Regions from separate parts of the Bacillus sp. Marseille-P3661 genome, predicted to be linked through region 1. Evidence: riboswitches for the same ligand, from Rfam matches in the RefSeq annotation. Region 1 holds a riboswitch; each other region holds the start of a gene.
The links. Region 1 has a riboswitch for cyclic di-GMP ahead of C1724_RS09285 (hypothetical protein). Riboswitches for the same ligand answer to the same signal wherever they lie in the genome.
Positions count from the first base shown of each region.

Region 2: another riboswitch for cyclic di-GMP. It lies ahead of C1724_RS02395 (hypothetical protein); the one in region 1 lies ahead of C1724_RS09285 (hypothetical protein).
Region 3: another riboswitch for cyclic di-GMP. It lies ahead of C1724_RS20690 (Flp family type IVb pilin); the one in region 1 lies ahead of C1724_RS09285 (hypothetical protein).

Region 1 is NZ_LT965953.1:2,001,281-2,007,542, reverse strand. Features, by position in the region: gene asnA (aspartate--ammonia ligase) at 1-240, opposite strand, end outside; gene C1724_RS09290 (Na+/H+ antiporter NhaC family protein) at 501-1,925, opposite strand; gene C1724_RS09285 (hypothetical protein) at 2,184-2,681, opposite strand; cyclic di-GMP riboswitch class I at 2,742-2,827, opposite strand; gene C1724_RS09280 (LysM peptidoglycan-binding domain-containing protein) at 3,081-4,073, shown strand; gene C1724_RS09275 (hypothetical protein) at 4,114-4,779, shown strand; gene C1724_RS09270 (response regulator transcription factor) at 4,805-5,173, opposite strand; gene C1724_RS09265 (hypothetical protein) at 5,397-5,615, opposite strand; gene C1724_RS09260 (hypothetical protein) at 5,757-6,221, opposite strand.
Region 2 is NZ_LT965953.1:531,250-537,511, forward strand. Features, by position in the region: gene C1724_RS02380 (PP2C family protein-serine/threonine phosphatase) at 1-693, shown strand, start outside; gene C1724_RS02385 (FapA family protein) at 706-2,802, shown strand; gene C1724_RS02390 (STAS domain-containing protein) at 2,820-3,131, shown strand; cyclic di-GMP riboswitch class I at 3,222-3,310, shown strand; gene C1724_RS02395 (hypothetical protein) at 3,599-4,327, shown strand; gene C1724_RS02400 (PadR family transcriptional regulator) at 4,508-4,816, shown strand; gene C1724_RS02405 (chromate transporter) at 4,836-6,032, shown strand.
Region 3 is NZ_LT965956.1:353,538-359,799, reverse strand. Features, by position in the region: gene C1724_RS20700 (aromatic ring-hydroxylating dioxygenase subunit alpha) at 1-237, shown strand, start outside; gene C1724_RS20695 (DUF192 domain-containing protein) at 1,060-1,398, opposite strand; cyclic di-GMP riboswitch class I at 1,626-1,718, shown strand; gene C1724_RS20690 (Flp family type IVb pilin) at 1,809-1,997, shown strand; cyclic di-GMP riboswitch class I at 2,037-2,131, shown strand; gene C1724_RS20685 (Flp family type IVb pilin) at 2,209-2,397, shown strand; gene C1724_RS20680 (A24 family peptidase) at 2,496-2,987, shown strand; gene C1724_RS20675 (TadE/TadG family type IV pilus assembly protein) at 2,984-3,367, shown strand; gene C1724_RS20670 (pilus assembly protein TadG-related protein) at 3,370-4,275, shown strand; gene cpaB (Flp pilus assembly protein CpaB) at 4,288-4,782, shown strand; gene C1724_RS20660 (AAA family ATPase) at 4,891-6,078, shown strand; gene C1724_RS20655 (CpaF family protein) at 6,108-6,262, shown strand, end outside.

The DNA.
Region 1 (6,262 bases):
CTCTATGGATGCATTATTGATATCTAACGCATCAAACGAAACGACCCGTTCTTGACCATTAAGATTGTCATTGATTCCATTTCCAGACTTTAAAAGAAGAGGACCAGATACTCGTATTAAATTTAACTCTTTCGATAAATTACTTTCAAAATGATCTTTTACTTTTTTTATCGCTATTTCAGTTTGAATGAAATTCAATGCTGGTTGATATACGTTTGGAATAATAAGGGTTTTTGTCATAGGTTACCTCCAGTAATTTCATAGTACTAGGTGATTACCTTTTAACCTATGATTTAGCCTTACGATTTGCATCAGCATATGCCTAAGTCTATGCACAAAACCAGCGGGGGAATTTGTAGCCATCAGGATATTTGATTCAACTTAACTTTAATTGTAAAGCCTAGAGATTCGTGCTTTGATTTTGTTCTAAATATAAATTATAGGCTAATTGGAGAAATTTGTGTTCATCTACATATTAGTAGATAAAATTGTTAAGTGCCTTATGCAAAAAGTAATGCGGTGAAAATATATAAAACAGTCGCAATAGCTGCACCAACTGTTGATAGTTTAAGTTTATAACGAGCATATTCCACCAGCTCCATATCTAATATAGATGCGGTAGTAATTGTTGTATCACCTAAAGGTGAGGTTAATGCTCCAAATGCGCCACTTGCAAACACAGCTCCCACTGTTAGTGGGATAGAGGCACCGGTAGAAACTGCTAATGCAATACCTAATGGCATAAACAACCCCCATGTTCCCCAAGAGGATCCAATAAAATAACCGACAACGGATCCGATAATAAAAATCGTTGCAGGGGTCATGAAAGCAGGTAAAAACGATCCTAATGAAGAGCTGACAAAGTTTGAAAAACCAAGATCCTCTGCAGCAAGTGTTAGTGACCAGATTAGTATCAGTAGCGATATGGCTTGCATCATCTGATTACCACCATCGTAAAAATGGTACATAATTTCGTTTAATGGCTGTTTGCGTAAGATATAAAAAATAAACGTGAAGATTAGCGTAATAAAGACAGCTAATAGCATAACAAATGTAGCATCAGCCATCGAAAAGGCTTCAAGTACTGTTTGTGCTCCTTTTTCTTTGCCATCCTGCCATAATAAATACAAGGATAGACCTAGGAGCAAAAATACAGGAATAATCAAATTCCAAGGCTGTGCTTTTACCATTGACAATTCTTTTTTGATTCCAGCACGGTGAAATTCATGTTCTTCATCTTCATTATGGTCTGCTTTTTTTCTGCTCTGATTAGATTTCTTCTTAGAAGGCCAAAGCGTCTGTACAATCCCGATGATTAACATGACAATCGCATAAAAGTTAAACAAGATGCTTAGTAAAAATACTTCATACGGTGACATATCTAAATTTAGTCCCCGAATTCCACCTTCGACTAAAGAAACCATAAACCCAACAAACGCTGTAGCTACAGGTAATAGTACTATCACTGATTCTGTTGAGATGTCCATGGTCATCCCGACTTTTTCCTTAGATAGGTTCATTTTTTTTATTAGTGTTTTAACAATCGGTCCTATCATCATAATCCTAAACATTGGCATCATGAACGTAAAAGGTAATGTAAACCAAATAAGTCCAAGGATCCCGCGCTCAGACTTAATTTTCGTGCCAATCCATTCTGAAAATCCTTTAATACCTCCAGCGATATTCATCATCCCTACTAAACCGCCGAATACATAAAGAAAACTTACTATTTTAATATTCGTTTCATCGGATAAGGTTGTTACTATGTAAGAAATCGACTGTTGTGTACCAGTTATTATGTTCGCTGTAACAATAATAGATCCAACAAGAAGTCCAACTACAAGACCAGGTAAGATGTCTTTTAACCAAATTGCCATTATTATCACAATTAAAAATGGAATTAATGAAACCCATGTTTGATCCAAAGTTTCGTCCCCCTAAAACGTCCGTAAACGATTATAATGTCTGTGTCAGTTCCCACATAGTATTGCCACAGCTAGAAGGGGATATTAATAGAAATTGGAAATCAATTTGAAAAAATAGAGACATTTAGAGTTGTTATGAAAACTTTTTATAGCACAAAATAAGGCACTATGGTGTCAGGACATCCATAGCGCCTTATTGTTTTATATTAATTGGGTTTTTACCCAAGTAAAAGCATATCTATCCCAATATCGTTAAGATTATTGTTGAGTAGTAGATGGGAAAATTTCTAGATACTTAGAGTCAAGTGCGTCCTTAGCTTCTTGAATTTCTGTTGCAGCTAATGTGTCTAGTTGTGCTTTTCCTGCAGTGATATCAGTTGTTGCCTGAGCATCAGCTTCAGATTGTAATGTAGCATTATATTGAGTGATAGCTGTATCTACTTCTGTTTTTTTAGTTTCATTATGATTACCAAGCTCAGAAGTAATTCTATTTTTTAGAGCAATTAAAAATGTATCAAAATCTGTAACTTCAGAAGCATGCGTAGTATTCGCACTAGTTGAAAGTTCATTTTTTTCTAAACCTAATGTATCAGCTATAAATGATTTTACATTATCCAATAATGGTGAAGCACCAAATGTAACACCTGCTCCTAAGGTAATCGTACCTGCCACTACAATAGTTACAACCTTTTTCTTTAGGCTGCTCTTTTTTGTTGGTTTTGAGAATTTTTCTGTTCTTGACATGATTGGTTGCATATTCCTCTTCCCTTCAAATGAGATTCTTTTATTTTTGAATCTCCACTTTTATATAATAAAAGTGGCAACTGGCTGACATAGTGCTTTACACCTTAGTCCCTATAGCTTTGCGTCCATGCTTTTCAACATGTTTGCGAGATTAAATATACTAACTTTTTTCATCTTCAGCAATCTGAAATTATTGCTATTGCAGGAAATCTTTATCCAAATAAATGGAAGAGTTTGTTTTCAATAAGTATAGAACTAAGTAAATTGTTGTTTCGATTTATTCATTAGTTAGGGTTTCCAAGTAATTACCAATCAAAAATAAGAATAAATTCATTACTATCTTTTCCAAACTATTACTGTCGTTTATGAAGAAATTAGTGATCAAATTCAAAATATGAAAGGGCTAAAAAATTGAAGAAAAATTCAGTACTTTTACTTTGTATTATTTTCGTTGTGTTGATTAATGAATTTCCTGCATACGCGGTACAAATTAAACCAACTAATATTTACGTAGTGCAATCGGGAGATTCTTTAGAGGAAATCGCAATGAAGTATGAAACCTCCGTAGAAGAAATAAAAGCAACAAATGGTTTACAAGAGAACGTATTATTTGTTGGTCAGAGATTGTGGGTTCCGGTGTTGTACGAGGTGGTTGCTGGAGATACACTACAGACGATTGCTAGGGCACATAATTCTACAGTCGAGATCATAAAAACAACAAATGGATTGTCCTCTGATGAATTACATCTCGGGCAAATAATAAAGATTAATCCTAAAAAAATGACGATGCAAGGAAAGCATATTCTGATGACGAGGGATGAATTTAAGAATTGGCTACAACATCATAAATTTAGTCGTAAAATAACACTAATCCAACATCATCATACATGGGCACCATCATATAAACATTTTAACGGTTATAATCATTTTTCTATGCTGAAGGGAATGGAGAACTATCATATTAGAGAAAAGGGGTGGAAGACAATTGCGCAAAATATCACAACTTTTCCAGATGGTAAAATAGCCGTATCTCGACCGTTTAATGTAACTCCTGAAGGATCAATAGGATGGAAGGCCAATTCAGTAGGATTAACCATTGAAAATGTTGGAAACTTTGATAGGGGACATGATGTCATGACAGCAGAACAAAAAGAAACGATCGTTTATATCACTGCTTTGTTAAGCATGAAATTTGGGTTAACTCCTTCTATTGATAGCATCACTTACCATCATTGGTGGAGTTTGAAAACGGGGGAAAGAGTGTTAGATAAAGGGCCTGAATATAATGTCAAAACCTGTCCAGGCACAAACTTTTTTGGAGGAAATACAACGACTAGCGCTAAAAATAATTTTTATCCACTTGTAGAACGTAAAATCCAGGAAATTTCAGCATCACATCAATAAATATATTTCTTAAAACTTTAAAATATTGATTGGAGAACAGATGGCAGAAATATGGATTCAGGAAGAAAAACTTACTGATACATTTTTAGATAATATCGGTCATTATATAAAAATCGAAGGGAATACACAATCCATATATTTTATAAATGAGTGCTCTGAAGAAGACAATTATGTAGATAGGAACCGTAGGTTTTTACAAGATTTCTTATTATTTCAAAACAGATATCCTATATATGTTACCTTCGTATCATATGATGATAATACTGAAGACTTTATCACTTTATTTAAAAAAAATAGTATAGATTATGAATTAAATTTTCTTCAGGAACAAAGGACATATTATACCCTATTTCAAAAACATAAATATCATCCACCATGTTTTACGGTAACGATCATGGAACCACGCTCATTATTACTTACGATCGAAGAAACCTACTGGCTACCTGCTCAGAATGAGTTTTACGCTATTTCATATTCTGACAATTTATTATTTCAGTTAGCAAGGGTAAAAGAATGGGGGAGAGTAAAGGAACGTTCCATACCATGCTTTTTTACAGGGGTGGAAAACACGTTTATAACTTTATTCCATGATGGAGATGGATTTTATTTATATTCTAACGAGGAGAGGTATTCAACAATAGGGAATTTATGCTCTCAATTACCCAGAGGTACGATTATTGCACAGATTAATGATTCCGTATTGTAAATTTAAAAAAGAGCAACCAGTTTATTCAGTTGCTCTCTTGCCTATTATTTAGTATTTGATTGACTTCCGTAACAACTGTACTTGGACTGAATGGCTTAGATATAAAAGCATTTGCTCCTAAACTGAACCCACGTTTGTGATCGCTCTCCCCGCTTTGTGCCGTCAACAAAATAACAGGGGTATTTTTTACTTTCCTTATTTCTTCTAGAACGGTAAACCCATCTTTACCAGGCATAAATACATCTAGTATGATTAAGTCATAATTCTCTTGTAGTGACTTTTCTAATCCATCGTTTCCATTGGCAACAATATCAACAATATATGATTCCCGTTCTAAATAAAGCCTTAATAAGTTACTAAGTCTAATCTCGTCTTCTGCAATTAATATCTTCAAACCTAGCAAAACCCCCGATACTTTATTGTATAATTATTATTTTACATGAAAATGCGCTTTTGCCTATAGTGATAGTAAAAACATTTTTGTTTACAACAAAAGAATGCACATAGAAGATATATCTAACATGTGCATTCTTTTTAATTAATATGTTTTCAAAATTAAGAATAAACTGCATGGCTCTTTAACTAGCATCTTTTACAATAACAGGGGTGGAAATTCTTTACCGTTTTTTCTTTTTTGATTGATCAATAACAGGGGCTTTTTTGTTAACTTTTTCTAAAATAATTTGTACATGGACACTCTTTTCATCGATAGGGTGAACGCTTGATACTTTACCCTTCCGACCTTTAATCTTAAGATCTTCGTTTACGGAAGGAACCTGATTAAGTAGCTGACTTAATAAAAGATTTTTGTTTTCGAAAAAATGAACACTGTACATGGTCTCACCTATTTTCATATAGTATTAGTTACAAAAGATTATTTTGTAGTCTCTATATAAATATTTGATGGTAATTAAATTTAGACCAAGCTATTTTTATTATCGGAGAGAAGCATGAACTTGTTCCACTAAAGCTGAGTTTTATTGTGTGGATTCTTTTTTATCTGTTTTGAATAAGCTTTTCGAAACAGAATTAAGCTTATTTAAAAATCTGTTAAATCCGAAACCAACAAAAAAGGCGATACTTATTTGGGCATAGGGTGCATCTTTATAATCGGTAAACTCAATAAACAGGATGCCACTTTGTATTAAAGTCACTGCAATAATGGCTGTTCCTGTTGCAAAAATGGGATAAAAAATGTACATAATCCACTCTCTATAATTGGTTAATTCATCTTCAATATAGTGAGAACAAAACATGTAAAGATGACGTAAAGAAGCACCTATTGATCCGGCAAAGAAATAATACAAAAAGATTTTTATATCAGAAATGTATGGAAAGACTTTTTCTATAGCTCCCGTCCACAAGGCACCGACAGCTAAAAAGCTTCCAAAGAACAGTAGGGAAAGATAAGTTAGAATAACTATCTTTAACCATCTTTTCAAAACTAATCACCTCTGTCTCAGATGATTTATTGTATGAGATA
Region 2 (6,262 bases), 1.5 Mb from region 1:
AGTGGGATTTCGATACCTGCACGATTAATCGGTGGTGATTACTATGATTTCTATCTTCTTCCGAACGGTAAGCTGCGCATTGTTATCGGTGATGTAATGGGAAAAGGGATTCCAGCTGCAATGTTAATGATTTTAACGAGGGGTGCTTTCCGCAGTGCATCGGAAAGTACAAAAGGACCGGGTGAAACATTAGAAGCTATGAATAGAGCAATGTATTCAGATCTTCGTACACTTGGTTCTTTCGTCACAGTTCTGTGTGCAGATTGGGATCCAGAAGAAAGTATTCTTACCTATGCGAGTGCAGGACATAATTTACCTTTAGTAGTACACTCACATGAGAAACTTATAGAGCTTCCAAAAATAAAAGGAATCATGATAGGTGGGTTACCGCAATCCTCCTATCAAGAAAACTCAATCAAATTAGATGAAAAAGATTTAGTATTTTTTTATACAGACGGCATAACTGAAGCGCAAAATACTGTTGGAGAAATGTATCGTATTGACCGTTTAAGAGATATCCTTCGGAAGAACTATTCTTTAGATGTGAAAGAAATTGAAGAGTCTATAACGAATTCGATCGAACAATTTACAGAATATGCGCCACAAAAAGATGATATAACAATGGTTTTATTAAAAGTTAATCAAGATAAGACGAAGATTATCAGTTATAATTCCCCGGTACTTCATCCATAGGAGGGAATCATCATGCAAAATATAATCTCTAAGGGGAAAAGTGTAGAAGAAGCGATACAATTAGGATTAAACTTATTGGAAACTACAGCAAGAGAAGTTGATATAGAGGTTATTCAACAGGCAACAAGTGGCTTTATAGGAATTGGCAGAAAGGAAGCCATCGTAAAACTTTCTTTAGTTAAAACCATTGAAGAGCACGATTACCCATTAACTTTGCATGAAAATGATGAAAACAAGACACCGATGCTACTTGAGGAAATGGACTTTTTTTCATTTGATGAACCTATAGAAATAAAAGAACATGTAGAAGGTCATTCAAAAACAGATCAGAATATAAAGGAAACCGAGTTGGCAGGAAAAGTGTGGATCAAAGATAATCAACTCTTTGTAAAAGATTCACTTGATCATTTTCCTATTGTCAGAATTTCCAATGGTGTAAAACTTTATAAAAATAACAAACTAGTCAAAGAGACTTCTACTGTCATTACCGAGAAGGAACAGGTGGAAATTCAATTAGATGAGCCTTCAAAGAAGGAAACGAAGTGGAAGGTTACCATTGAAAATAATGGTTTAGCAGCTGTACTAGAGGTTGTGCCTGGTTACGAAGTTACTCGAAAATTAAAAGACGTAGAGCCATCCGACCATATCGAACTAACAGTCGAAGAGTTAAAAGAAATTATTAATACACTAGAATATAAAGATATAATTGAAGAGCTAAATAATCTTCAAATTAATTATGGAATCGATCATAGCGAGATCATAAAGGCAACTACAGCAACGGAACGAAGTAAATTTGTAATTGCAAAAGGACGGAATATTCAGCCGGGGAGTAATGGCTGGAATGAATTAAAAGTTGAAATAAATCCAAGAAATGGCCTTGTTGAGGATAAATCAGGTAATGTTGATTTTAGAGAGACGAAATTAATTCCGATTGTTGAGAAAGGAAAAGTTCTTGCGATTATTCATCCACCTAGTCAGGGGATACCAGGAATTTCAGTTACAAATGCTGTACTTCCTGTAAAAGAGTGCTATCCGATTAAATTAGTTATTGGAAAAGGTGTTGTTGAACTAGATGGCAGACTGATAGCCTCTGAATCTGGTCGGCCAATTATTGAACAAAGAGGACAGCTAGTTAAAGCAATGATTGTTCCGAAACTAGTTCACCGGGAAAACGTGAATTTAGCCTCTGGTAATATTCGGTTTATTGGAGATATAGAAATTATTGGTGAAGTAGAAGATAACATGCAAATTGAAGCCGGTGGAGATATTTTTGTTCACAAATCAGTGAGTAAGTCTATCTTAACGACTTCAAACTCGATCGTAGTAAAAGGTAACGTTATTGGCTCTGAATTATCTGCAGGGAAAAACAATATGCTAATCGCAGAATTAGGACATTTGTTAGGTGTTATATATGGTCAATTAGAAATGATGATTGTTTCCATAAATCAATTAATCCATTCACCAGCTTTTAAATCAAATGATTTTAAAATTAATGGATTGCAACCTATTATTACGATTTTATTGGAGACAAGGTTCAAGAATTTTTTATCGTATATAAAAAAGTATCAAAAGGTAATTGAGGATGGCAAAAAGTACTTGGAGGACGAAAATTGGTTACAGGTAGCTAATGCCAACAAACAAATATTTCTAACACTTTCAAGTCAAGTTATTAATTTAGATCAGTTAATAAACTTGGCACAGAAAATGAAAGAATTACATGAGTTTAGTAAAATACCAGTAGAGCCAGATGCCTATATTACAATAACTGATGCGATTAATAGCAGTCTATACTGTAGCGGAGATATTAGTATTATTGGAAAAGGCTGTATAAATACAAGAGTACATGCAGGTGGTCAATTAAGAGTAACTGGTGCAGTACGTGGTGGGGTTGTCTATGGACGACATGGGGTAACCCTTTATGAAACAGGTTCGATGAGCGGTACTAAGACAGTTGTTTCTGTACCGCATGATCAAAGAATTCACATCACTAAAGCGTTAGAAGGTACAGTGCTCTTAATAGGTAACGTAAGGTATGTACTTACTAACGACAAAACGAACATCATTGCAAGCTTAAATCAACATGAACAAATTATTGTGAATGAATATTAAGGACTGGGGATGGATCTATGCTTAAATTTATGACATTAGAAAAAGATAACTACCTACAGGTTTATTTAGATGGAGAATTAGATATAGAGGGAACGGAAATTATTAAAGAAGAATTAATACCGATGCTGCTAAAGGTAAAAGCGGTAGATGTGAGTCTTGAAAAAGTACCTCTAATTGATTCTACCGGTATAGGTTTATTAATTGATCTCGTAAAGACTTTAAGAGAAAATCAATCAGAAATTACAATTTCAAATGTTAGTGAAGATATCTTTGAAATTTTTGAGATTATTCAACTTCCTGAAATACTAGGAGAAAAGGTATTTGTATAAATTAACAGTCTGATTTTTATTGTATTGTGTTAGACTTTGTATATAATTTATTAAGTCTAACACAATGAAATACTTAAAATAAATAGGGTTTCACGATAATAGCAAACTTTCCGAAAGGTAAGGACGCAAAGCCACGGGTCTAACGTAAAAAAAATTACTATGGTAGCCGGGTTGCCGAAAAAACTGGTATAAATAGATACCTTTTTTTGGGTATCTATTTTTTGTACTTTAAGAAAGTATATTTTTTTTAAGGATTAAAGTATAAGAAAAGACATCGTAATTTGCCATTTTGGCCAAATTACGTGTTTTTCTAGTTTATTGGGCTTCGCTTTTGCATAAACTTGTCAAGGTAAAGGGCAGGATTTAGGTACTTGCGCATTTTTATCGGACCCTTTGAAAAGTAAGGAGGGAAGGTCACACTGTTATAACGTAGGTAATATACCTAAAAAGTGACGGTGGACGGTAAAATGACAAGAGGAAGAAAGAAACAATATCAACATTTAGAGGAAGAGTGGATTCGTTTATATAATGATGAGGGGCTGAACTTCTCAGAAATTGCAGAGCAATACAATGTACAAGTTGAGACAATATCTAAGTATATTAAGGATAAGGTCAGTAAGAGCAGTAAATCCCCATTTAAAGGTATTGTAGATGGATGGATGAATGAATACCGTTTGGAAGGAAGAAGCTTTGCTGAAATTGCTAGAAAATATGGAGTCAGCGAGTCAACAGTCAGAACGAATATTAACAAAGAATTAAACCCAATTATCAATGATTTAAAATGGACATGGATTTCCTTGTATAAAAAAGGACATTCTCTAAATAGTATTGCTGAGATATACAATCTACATCCGAAAATAATACTGAAGACAATCAATCCTGAATTAAATATAGCTGACCAAAATCAGCGAAATACTTATGAACACCTTCAAAAAATATGGATAGAACAATATGAATCAGGTCTTTCGTTTGAAAGCATTGCTAAGAAATATCATGTCAGTTCCAATACGGTCTATAAAAATATCAGTGAAAAAGTGAAATTACGTCGTAAACAAACAAAGACAGATCGGATAAAAGTAATGATTCCAACCTGGCGAAGGCTTTATCAAGAAAAAGGGCACACGCTGCAAGAGATCGCACAACAATTTGATGTCGCCCCGTCTACAATTTTTAAATATATAAAAGAACACAAATAAGTAAGGAACTGATGGAAAAGTTGGTAAGTCCTTTATGGGCTATCAACTTTTTTTGTTTAATACAGTGTAAAGATTATGTAAATTTATTATATAACTCTTGGAAAACATAATTTTATATGTTATATTCAATATCGCATTCCGATATTGAGTTCCGATATCAAATTGTATGAAGGTGATGACTTGGAAGATAAAGTATTACGTAAGCTTTTTCTGGGATTTATTCATATCCATATATTACACCATGCAAGTGAACATCCGATTTTTGGTGTTTGGATGGTCGAGGAACTAAAGGAACATGGATATAATATAAGCTCTGGAACTCTTTACCCTATTCTTCATTCTATGGAATCAGATGGTCTTTTATTAAAAGAAGAAAGAAATGTTGAAGGGAAAATAAGAAAGTATTATACGACCACTGAAAAGGGGAAGGCTGTTCTAATCGAAGCAAGGAAGAAAGCTTATGAATTATTTAAAGAAATAAAAGAATAGATAAGAAGGTGGATGAATCATGAATAATAATGGTAAGAAACAAGGAATTAATTCTTTATTAGAGATCCTTTTAGTTTCTACTAGGCTTGGCTTAACCTCGTTTGGAGGGCCAATTGCACATCTTGGCTATTTCCATGAGGAATATATTAGAAGAAGAAAGTGGATGGATGAAAAAAGCTATGCAGATTTAGTTGCTTTATGTCAGTTTCTTCCTGGACCTGCTAGTAGTCAAGTTGGAATTGGGATTGGGGTTATGCGAGCTGGAGTCTTAGGCGGGCTGGTATCTTTTCTTGGTTTTACACTTCCGTCGGTCATTGCGTTGATTGTATTTGCTCTTATTCTTCAAGGTTTTGATGTGAGCGATGCTGGCTGGATACATGGTTTAAAAATAGTTGCTGTAGCAGTAGTGGCACATGCGATACTTGGAATGGCGCAAAAACTTACGCCTGATTTAAAAAGAAAGGCATTAGCTTTATTCGCATTAGTAACAACACTCTTATGGCAAACAGCGTTCACACAGGTCGGGGTAATATTGATTTCTGCTTTTATCGGTTATTTATTATATAAACAACACGAAGAGAATGATGGCTCAAGAATAAACTTTCCAATATCGCGCCGTTTCGCGGTGGGATGTTTAATCTTATTTTTTGGTTTATTATTTCTATTGCCTATTTTAAGGGAAATGACATCTTTAAGCTGGATCGCCATGTTTGATAGCTTTTATCGCTCAGGTTCGCTAGTGTTTGGCGGGGGGCATGTTGTATTACCATTGCTTGAACGTGAATTTGTACCAACAGGTTGGCTAAGCGAAGAAGCATTTTTAGCGGGTTATGGTGCCGCGCAGGCTGTTCCAGGTCCTTTATTTACGTTTGCTGCCTATTTAGGTGCAGTTATGAATGGCTGGCAGGGTGGATTAATTGCAACAGTGGCTATTTTTTTACCAGCATTCTTACTCGTTTTAGGAACATTGCCTTTTTGGGATTCTTTACGCAGTAATCCTAAAATAAAAGGAGCTTTAATGGGCGTAAATGCTGCAGTGGTTGGAATATTAATCTCTGCCTTTTACCAACCGATTTGGACCAGTTCAATTTTAGCACCTATTGATTTTGCCTTTGCTGCTATATTATTTAGTATGCTTGTGTTTTGGAAATTACCGCCTTGGATCATTGTGGTTGTAGGGGCATTAGGTGGCTCGCTTATGGCCTTAGTGTCATAAACAATTAAGAAGATACTTTCGATGTAAATATACAATAAAGAGTGCAATATGTTTTTAACGGGTTTACTTGTGAGGTGCAAAACGGTAAATCGCAGACCGAATCAAATAGCAAATCACATAAACTTCACAGTAAAAAGGATTAGAGATGCAATATCTCTAAGCCCTTTTTACTTTTCATTTTTCCCCGAAACCACCCGTAAGTTGTCCAATTTCATTAGATGCCAAAGCGA
Region 3 (6,262 bases), on a different contig from region 1:
AAAGGCATTATTATGTATCGTCAAATGATAAAAGAAGAAATTGCAAAAGTTGAACGTGGTGAAGATCCGATTGGTGTGATTCGAGATCCAGAAAAAAATCAGTTTATTGAATTGCCTTTAGAGAAACAAAAACATCATTATAGCGATGGATTTGATGTCACTACTAAACGATTCCAAACTCGATTCGCTCCAAATGTTGAGGATTTAATTGACTTTTATAGTATGGGAGTTAAATAAAAAGGTTTTGTAAGCAAACGGTCAAACTATACGCTGATAGACAGCAAAAGCTGTCTATCAGCGTATAGTTTTTTTTATTGTTAAATACATGGATGAGAATGACAATTTCATAAGGCCGATGAAGAGGAATCCGCGTAAAAAATACCAAGTGATTCCTTTTCATCAGGCCAATGAAGAGGAAACTGTATTAAAAATACCAAGTGAAACCTCTTCATCAAGCCGATGAAGAGAAAACCGCATTAAAAATAGCAAGTGAATCCTCTTCATCAAGCCGATGAAGAGGAAACCGCGTAAAAAATACCAAGTGATTCCTTTTCATCAGGCCGATGAAGAGGAAACCGCGTAAAAAATACCAAGTGATTCCTCTTCATCAGGTCGATGAAGAGGATACTTCGTAAAAAATACCAAGTGATTCCTCTTCATCAAGCCGATGAAGAGGAAACTGTATTAAAAATACCAAGTGATTCCTCTTCATCAGGCCGATGAAGAGGAAACCGCGTAAAAAATACCAAGTGATTCCTCTTCATCAAGCCGATGAAGAGGAAACTGTATTAAAAATACCAAGTGAATCCTCTTCATCAGGTCGATGAAGAGGAATCCGCGTAAAAAATACCAAGTGAATCCTCTTCATCAAGCCGATGAAGAGGAATCTGTATTAAAAATACCAAGTGAAACCTCTTCATCAAGCCGATGAAGAGAAAACCGCATTAAAAATAGCAAGTGAATCCTCTTCATCAAGCCAATGAAGAGGAAACCGCGTAAAAAATACCAAGTGAATCCTCTTCATCAGGTTGATGAAGAGGATTCACCAACAATGTATTTTCATATATTTATCGAACTACCAGCCTTGATATGATACCTCGATATCGAACCTACAGGTAATTCTAATACTGATTTAGCGTTTTTTATCGGAAAGATAACGGTCCAAGGCTTAACATTTTCTTTTGCATAAACAATTTGATTGTTCTTGTTCAAAAAAACGACATCAATAGGAAAAAACATAAAAAACATGTGAATCGAATTACATGGCTCTATTAGAATTCCTTCATTAACAATCGGTTTAAGCCGAAACATTAATCCTCTAAATCGTTTAAAAAAGCTAGTGTATTTAATGATTTTTATAGGAATTTCATGCACTCTTTTTGTTTCAATTAACCTCACTAAAACACGACCTTTGCTTTATAAGCATAATGATTAACTAAAAGTATAAATGTTGGATTAATAGACATTATTTATGTAGAAGTAAAGATTTTATAAGAAATCTTAAATATTTTATACCATAATTAACTATAAAATGAATAATTTTGTCATTGTCGCTTTTAGTTTAGAGATGCTATTATTCATTTACAAACAACAGCGACAACAAGCAATCGGTTGTTTGTAATACAACGTGATAAGGGCAAACCGTGGGAAATCACGGGACGCAAAACTAAAGGGGCTAAATCGTCACACTAAAAACGATATGCCAGCCAGTTGCCGAAAATAGTGATCGCTAGATACTACTATTCTTCGGGGGATAGTATTTTTTTATACAAAAAATATCTCAATATTCTGAAGGGTGGTCACATATAATGATGAACCAAATTAAAAAGTTTTTTAAAGAAGAAGAAGGTCAAGGTATGACGGAGTACGGATTAATTCTAGGATTAATCGCATTAGCAGCTGTTATAGCAATGACAACAATGGGTGGAGAAATTAGTAAAAAGTTCGAGGAAATTACGAGCAAAATAACAGGTGCAACTACAACGTCTGGATCATAAACAACAACTTACATTCATTAAAGAATTATTCATATAAAAAAGAGATAAAGGCAAACCGTGGGAAATTGCGGGACGCAAAACTAAAGGGGCTAAATCGTCAACACTAAAAAACGATATGCCAGCCAGTTACCGAAAATAGTGAGGACTACCTACTATTCTTCGGCGAATAGTATTTTTTTATGCAAAAAAATCGAAAAGGATGAACTCACAAATGATAAATTCAATAAAAAAGTTTTTTAAAGAAGAAGAAGGACAAGGTATGACAGAGTACGGATTAATTCTAGGATTAATCGCTTTAGCAGCTGTTATAGCAATGACAACAATGGGTGGAGAAATCAGTAAAAAGTTTGGTGAAATTACTAGCAAAATTACAGGTACAACTACACCGTCTGGTTCTTAAAAACAAATCCTTTAGAAAACCCCTACTTTTTCATTCCAATGAATTGTCAAAGTTGGGGTTTTCTTTAAATTGAAGATTTACTTGCGAGGTGTTTAAGAATGACATACGTCATCTTACTTATAGCATTACTTATATCTTTTTTTACGGATATTAAGAAACGAAAAATATTAAATATCGTCACTTTTCCAGCAATGCTGCTAGGAATTGTGTTACACACCCTAACAGCAGGTTGGGATGGGTTTGTATTCAGTTCATTAGGATTATTAACTGGATTTGCATTATTAATTATTCCTTATGCGTTAGGGGGTATGGCTGCTGGCGATGTAAAACTTTTAATGGCAATTGGAGCTTTAAAAGGTACAGCATTTGTGATTGGATCCTTTATCTATATAGCCATAATTGGCGGTATTATAGCATTAATAATCTTACTTAAACAGCGAGAATTGTTATCCTCTTTAAAACGAATTTTCTTTTCAGCACAATTAAGAACATTAAATGGCCTAAGTAAAAATGAATTGCATCACGCTTTTCCATATGGAGTTGCGATTGTTTTAGGAACAGTAGGCTATACGGGAGTGAGTCTACTTTGATTAAATCACAAAAAGGACAAGCTACCGTTGAATTGGCTTTAAGTTTAATTATTTTATTGTTTTTAGTTTTCGGTATTGTTGATTTCGGACGTATTTTTCATGCATATCTAACGCTAGAGCATGCAGGTCGGGAAGCAGGTCGAATCGCTAGCTTAGGTGCACTAGATACCGAAGTTGTACAACGAGCAAAAGAGTCCGCACCATCGCTTGAGGCTAATGATATTACTATTTCTGCAACACCTTCGGCAAGTAACCGAAAGAGTGGATCCTATGTCACGATAAATATGACATATCCAATAACTTTCTCGATTCCATTATTCAAAGAATTTCTGCCAAACCCTTTATTGGTTAGCACAAAAACTGTCATGAGGGTGGAATGAAAATGAAACCTTTCTTAAAACAACAAGAAGGTGCTGTCATTGTCTTGGTCGCACTCATGATGTCCATATTTGTTGGTTTCCTTGCGTTAGTGATGGATATGGGCTCCATTTATCTTGAAAAAAATAGACTCCAGAAAATAGCAGATGCTGCTGCATTAGCAGGTGCACAAGAGCTTCCAAATTATTATTCACAAGCAGAACAAGAGGTTCAAAATGCAATCCACTTAAACGGTGGAGATTTGACAAATTTTACAATGACGACAAATCAAAGCTATACCATGCTAGAGGTTATAGTCAGTAAAAAAGCAACATTCTACTTTGCCAAAGCATTAGGAATTAACGAGCCAATAGTGCAGGCAAATGCGCGTGTTGAACTCCAACCGCTATCAGCTGGCAAAGGAGCTATACCATTAGGTGTGCAACCAAGCTCAGATTTGTCTTTTGGGTCACTACAAACGCTAAAAGTTAGTGATTCTGCAACTGGAAACTTTGGTGCAATCGCCTTAACCGGTCCCGGAGCAAAAGACTATGAAACAGATTTAAAATATGGTTATGAATTTGATTTGAAAGTTGGAACAATTTTAAATACTCAAACAGGACAATTAGCAGGTCCAACAAAGCGTGCGATTGAGCATCGTATCTCTTTATGTCCCAACTCCACTTATTTAAATTACACAAATGATTGTTCGAGAATCGTACTTGTTCCGATTTTCGAGTCAATTCAGATTGATCAAAATCAGATTAAACAGGTTAAAGTCGTTGGTTTTGCGACGTTCTTTTTAGAAAGTGTGTCATCTACTAGTACAGGTGCTGTTGTTACAGGCCGATTCATAAATGAAACTCATGCAGGACAGTCTTCTTCTACACAAGCGAATTTTGGAACATATAGTTTTAAACTTACACAATAGTGGGTGATTATTATGAATACAAAAAAAATCTGGTTGTTAGCCATTCTTTTTGGCCTAACAATGTCAGCTATATTTTATATAGTTACTACAAATACAGGGAATACTACTCAAACGGTTATGGCAAAATCACCAGATCCTGAAGAGGATACCCTGGAAGAGGAAAACGTTTTACCAACGAACCCTACACTTGAAATTGCAAATGGAAAAAGAGCTATATCAATAGCAGTAGATGAAGTTCAAAGTGTATCGGGTTTTGTTAGACCAGGTTCTATTGTAGATATTATTGCTATTCTTCCTTCACCGACAGGCGATCAGAAAAGCTCCGAGATTTTATTAGAGAATATAAAAGTGCTAGCTGTTGGTAAAACATTAGTATCTTCTGAAGGAGAAAATCAAGAGCCCTATCAAATGATTACAGTTGAAGTTAATCCAACAGAGGGTGTATCCCTAGCACACGCTAAGGATGTTGGAACAGTTATCTTAATGTTAAAAGGAACTAAAGAGTAATGAAATACAAAGTTATAAAACAACGGAACCGTCCATATGAAGCTTACTTAATAAACTTAAGTGATCACCATATGGACGGTTCCGTTAGGATAAAAGGAACGATGCCGAATGAGAATGAATTATTATATACTTTCCGAGAAACGCATGTATTCATCAGCTGTAAAAATGCTGCTTGACGAGTTAGGTAAAATGAACAAAATCTATGAGATCTTTTCTGATCTGAAACAAGATCTTGAAAATTCAAAAGGAACAGTCGTTATTCTTGGTCCGAATACACTTAGCGATCCTTATGAGATTTGCCAAAGCATTACACGCGTTTATCCTTTAACTGCTGTACTTTTACTTTTAAACAAAGCTGATATTGATTATAAAAAAGCAATGTTTTCTGGCGCTGTCGATGTAGTTGATATTGATACAGATGAAACAGAGCTTGTGGAATCTTTCAAAAAGGCTGAACAAGTTATCAGTCTTAAACAAGAAACAGATCAAACTTTTAAAAGGCAAAAAGCAGCAAAGGTTATTACAGTCTGTAGCACAAAAGGCGGTGTAGGTAAAACAACGATCTCAGTTAATACAGCTGTTGCATTAAATAAACATAATTTAAATGTCGCAGTAATTGACTTAGATTTGCAGTTTGGTGATATTTCTTTATTGTTTGATGAACAGCCAAGTAAAACAATTTACGATTGGGTGAAACAATCATATGAAAATGGCGACAAATCAATCGATGATTATTTGGTTAAAACTAAGATGGGGATTGATATACTAGCGGCGCCAACATTACCAGAATTTGCTGAGCTAATCACGGGCGAGCATATTGCCTATTTGATTGAGACAATGAAACTCCAATATGATGCGATTGTAATTGATACACCTCCAGCCTTTGTTGATACAAGCTTAGTGGCACTTGAACATTCGGATCATATATTGCTGATCGCGTCATTAGATTTACCAGCCTTAAAAAATGGAAAGCTTGCCATTGATACGCTTAACTTATTGGGACTTAAAGAAAAAATTAGTATTGTGTTAAATCGTGACTCTGAAATGGAAGGTATGACGATGGAATTAATTGAGAATGTGTTAGGAATGAAGATACATTGGAGAATTCCGAGTGATTACAGAACTGTTATCTCTTCTATTAACAAAGGGGAACCATTTGTGCTATCTGCCCCAAGGACACCAGTTGCCAAAGCAATGATGAAAACGATAGAGCAATTGCTGCAGACAAAACCAGATGAGTTAGGAGTAACAGAAAAAGACAAAAAGAAAAGAAGTATACTCTTCTTTAAAAAATAGTTAACAGTTTTTCGGAGGGCGGAAATAGAATGTCATTATTAAAACGGCTAAATGAGAAAACGTCTTCTTTTAATGAAGGTAGAAGTGAAGGTGCTTCACCTCAAAAAAGAGAGGGAAGTATACCAAAAGAATCTGAACTTAAAATTGCGATGCAAAGTCATATCATCACTGAATTAAAAAAGAA